One region of the Sphingomonas sp. Ant20 genome, then DNA from elsewhere that is predicted to be linked to it. Evidence: riboswitches for the same ligand, from Rfam matches in the RefSeq annotation. Region 1 holds a riboswitch; the other holds the start of a gene.

Region 1 (2,197 bases):
CCCGCGACGGGCACGCTGACGGGTGTGTTGACGTTGACCGTCTGTGCCTGCGCACCGCTCACCAAACCGCCGGTCATGGCCGCCGCGAGCGCGACCTTGCCGATCCGTGCAGTTCGCTCGTCTCGAGCCCTTCGCATTGTTTCCCGTCATGTTTTCAATTGCTACCCGCATGATGCGCGGTCGCATTTCGTCCTTCGAGCTATTCCGGCGCTTGTCAAATCTCGACTCGCGGCACCGGGCCCAAGGGCACCGCGTCTCGATAAGTGAAAAGCGCGATCAGGTCGAGTGACGGCGTCGCACGGTGCTGTCCCTTGATCGTACACCGGGTCGCGACGATTCGGGTGTCAGGCCTCGGCGATCAGGCTGAGCACGTCGCCGATCAGGCGTCGCATCGCGTCGCGCGCACCATCGGCATCGCGCGCGGCGATCGCGACGGCGACCGCGGCATGGTCGGCGATGTTCGCGCTGCGCCCCTTGATACGGTTGGTGAAGCGGATCGAGGTGCGAAGCGCGGTTTCGACCACCGACTGGAACTGTGCGTAGAAGGGGTTGCGCGACGCGCGCAGGACGGCGACGTGGAACGCGATGTCCGCGTCGAGTGGATCGTCATAGCTGCGCTCAGCCGCGGCCATCCGCGCCAGCCCCGCCTCGATCGCGACCATGTCCTGTTCGGTGTGGTACAGCGCCGCGAGCGCCGCCGCTTCCGGTTCGATCCCGATCCGCAGCTGGTTGAACTGCTGGAGCAGCTCGACCGAGAATTTGCGGTCCAGCAGCCAGCGCAGCACATCGGTGTCGAACAGGTTCCAGCTGCTCGCTGGCTGGACGATCGTGCCCTGTCGCGGGCGCGCGCTGACCAGTCCCTTGGCGGTCAGCATCTTGACCGCCTCGCGGGTCACCGATCGGCTGACGCCATGCGCCACCGCGATCTCCGCCTCGGTCGGGAAGGGCCGATCCGTATATTGGCCGGTCACGATGGCCTTGCCGAGCAGGTCGAGCATGCCATGCGTAAGGTTCCGTCCCAGATCCCGATTCTCCAGGGCAACGACGTCGGTCAGCACACGCTCCATAAAGCCTGTGTGGCGCAAACCGGTCCGGCTGTCACCCACTGCAAGCGTCTGGGTGGCGTGGATTGTCATATAATTCTGCCGCGCGTGTGCCGGGAAGGCGCTGCGGAAGGGCGAACGGGCAATAACGCTATCCCCGGAAGACCGAACCGCCTAGACGGCGCGCTCCCCGGGGGGCCGCTGACGCGCGGCTGAGAGGTGGGCTGCAGCCCATGACCCGCTGAACCTGATCCGGTTGATACCGGCGTAGGGAGGGCTGGCGGCGCGTCCGTCGTCCCTCCGTGTGGAGTGGACGCAAGACCGTGATGATCCTTCGATTTGACCTGATGACGGGCCGGCCGCCCCGTGTTGCGTGCAGTGCGCTGGCAGTGGCACTTGCTGCTGTGGTGGCCTTCACCCCCGCCGGCGCGCAGACGCAGGCGGATTCGCGGGACGGCGCCGACCCGGTCGATATCCGCGTCGTCGGTCTTCTCGATCCCGAGGGGCTGCTCCCCGACCAGACGGTGCCCAAGTCCGAGAGCGCGATCGCCGCGGCGTTCATCACCAAGCAGGCGCCGACGCTCAACGCGTTCCAGCTGGTCAACCTCCTGCCCGGCGCGACCGTCGCGTCGAGTGATCCTTACGGCTTGTCGACCAGTTCGAGCCTGACGTTGCGCGGGCTGGGGCAGGACGAGATCGGTGTGACGATGGAGGGCGCGCCGCAGAACGACATTGGCTATTATTACGCCTATCCCTCGCAGTTCGCCGATACCGAGAATCTGCAGCGCATCGCGCTGGCGCAGGGCGCGGTCGATATCGCGTCGCCGACGCTGGGCGGTGCGGGCGGGTCGCTGTCGCTCTGGCTCGACGATCCGAGTGCGGCGCCGCGCGGGCTCGTCGACCTGTCGATCGGGTCCTATGCGGCGCGGCGCGGCTTCGTCCGGCTCGATAGCGGGCGGATCGGCCAGACGGGGCTGCGGGCGTTCGTCTCCTATTCGAACACGCGCGCGAACAACTGGCGCGGTGCCGGCCATGACACGCGCCAGCATGTCGATGCCAAGCTGCTCGGCGAATGGGGCAACGGCAACCGCGCGAGCCTGGCGCTGTCGTTCAACGATGCAAACTCGTCGACCTATCGCAGCCCGACGCTCGCC
Region 2 (2,197 bases), on a different contig from region 1:
CCGGCACTTGCGCAGACGGATCCCAATCCGACCCCGCCAATCACCGATCCCGCCGACAACAACCGCATCACGCTCGGTCTCGGCGTCGCGTCGCTTCCCGATTACGAGGGTGCGGACAGCAACAGCTTCACCCCCGGCGCGGTCGCGATCGGCACGATCCGCGGGCATGACTTCTTCACGCGCGGTACGCAGCTCTATGTGAACCTGATCCCCAATACCGGGTCGGTCGGGATCAACTACGAAGTCGGCGTTATCGCCGCCGTCCGCACCGATCGCACGGGCCGGGTCGACAACCGGCAGGTCCGCGCGCTCGGCAAGATCGACACGGCCTATGAAGTCGGCGGCTTTGTCGGCATCGGCAAGACCGGCGTCATCACCAGCGATTACGACACGCTGACCGCGCGTGTCGCCTATATCCACGACGTGTCGGGCACGCACGACAGCTATGTCATCACCCCGCAGGTCAACTACACGACGCCGCTGTCGGTCCGCACCCTGGTCGCCTTCGGCCTGTCGGCGGATTATGCAGGCAAGGGCTTTGGCCGGACCTATGCCGCGGTCACGCCGATCGGCACGATCAACAGCGGTCTGCGCACCTATGACATCAACGACAGCGGCTTCCGCCGGGTCAACGTCTCCGCGTTTGCTTTGCAGAGCCTGTCGGGCGATCTGCGCCGCGGCTTCGGCGTCGGCGCAGGGGTGCTCTACGGCCGCATGCTCGGCAAGTACAAGGACAGCCCGATCGTCGCGGACGCGGCGATGCCGACCAGTGGCTCGGCGCGGTGGGCCTGACCTACACCTTCTGATCGCAACCCGCCGATCGATCCGAAACCCCGTGCGGCCCGGCCGTGCGGGGTTTTTCCGTTTGCGCCCCCGTCCGTTGCGCCTATGCTCGCCCTACCCCGGGGGAGCGCCGATCCGCGCTTGAGAGGAAGGCAGGAGCCTTCGACCCGCTGAACCTGATCCGGTTGATACCGGCGGAGGGAGGGAGCGGTCGCCACAGAACCGCATGCCTTGCTCCGAGACCTTTAGGAGCAAGCGCATGGCCGATTACGATCCCCGCATCCCGACCGCCGACATCGGCGTCACCACCGGCCCGATCCGCGGCTCGCGGAAGATCCATGTCGCGGTGCCCTCCAGCCCCGACGTCCGCGTCGCGATGCGCGAGATCGTGCTCGACCCCAGTTGCTCCGAGCCGCCCTTGCGCGTCTACGACACCAGCGGTCCGTACACCGACCCCAGGGCGACGATCGACATCACGCCGGCCTGCCGCAACTCCGCCGCCAGTGGATCGAGGCGCGCGGCGACGTCGAGAGTTACGACGCGCGCGCGGTCCGGCCCGAGGATAATGGCCAGCTCGGCCCCGACCGCTCGGGCGGCGTCCCGCAATTTCCCGGCAGCATCAAGCGCCCGTTGCGCGCCAGGCTGGCGCCAATGTCAGCCAGATGCATTACGCACGCCGTGGCATCATCACGCCCGAGATGGAATATGTCGCGACGCGGGAGAATCTCGGCCGCGCGATGCTGAAAGAGTATAAGCGCGACGGCGAGAGCTTCGGTGCGTCGATCCCCGACTTCGTCACCCCCGAGTTCGTCCGCGACGAGGTCGCGCGCGGCCGCGCGATCATCCCCAACAACGTCAACCACCCCGAATCCGAGCCGATGGCGATCGGCCGCAACTTCCTGGTCAAGATCAACGCCAATATCGGCAATTCGGCGGTCGCGTCGAACGTCGCCGCCGAGGTCGACAAGCTCGTCTGGTCGATCCGCTGGGGCGCGGACACGGTGATGGACCTGAGCACCGGCCGCAACATCCACGACACGCGCGAATGGATCCTGCGCAACAGCCCCGTGCCGATCGGCACCGTGCCGATCTATCAGGCACTCGAGAAGGTCGGCGGCGTCGCCGAGGATCTGACTTGGGAGATCTTCCGCGACACGCTGATCGAACAGGCGGAGCAGGGCGTGGATTACTTCACGATCCACGCCGGCGTGCGCCTCGCCTATATCCCGATGACCGCCAAGCGGGTCACCGGCATCGTCTCGCGCGGCGGCTCGATCATGGCGAAATGGTGCCTCAGCCACCACAAGGAGAGCTTCCTCTACGAGCGCTTCGACGAGATCACCGAGATCATGAAGGCGTATGACATCGCCTATTCGCTCGGCGACGGGCTGCGCCCCGGCAGCATCGCCGACGC

Evidence for each region. A riboswitch is a leader RNA that binds a small molecule or an ion and turns the genes downstream of it on or off. The one in region 1 is predicted to bind thiamine pyrophosphate.
Region 2: it holds a riboswitch for thiamine pyrophosphate, as region 1 does, so the genes downstream of both, thiC (phosphomethylpyrimidine synthase ThiC) here and NI18_RS12750 (TonB-dependent receptor) in region 1, are expected to answer to the same signal.

The regions. Positions count from the first base shown of each region.
Region 1 covers NZ_JRVI01000091.1:3,949-6,145, reverse strand. The annotation lists gene NI18_RS12765 (outer membrane beta-barrel protein) at 1-137, opposite strand, end outside; gene NI18_RS12755 (FCD domain-containing protein) at 345-1,067, opposite strand; TPP riboswitch at 1,232-1,320, shown strand; gene NI18_RS12750 (TonB-dependent receptor) at 1,370-2,197, shown strand, end outside.
Region 2 covers NZ_JRVI01000060.1:39,243-41,439, forward strand. The annotation lists gene NI18_RS10070 (MipA/OmpV family protein) at 1-792, shown strand, start outside; TPP riboswitch at 894-1,003, shown strand; partial or broken gene thiC (phosphomethylpyrimidine synthase ThiC) at 1,043-2,197, shown strand, end outside.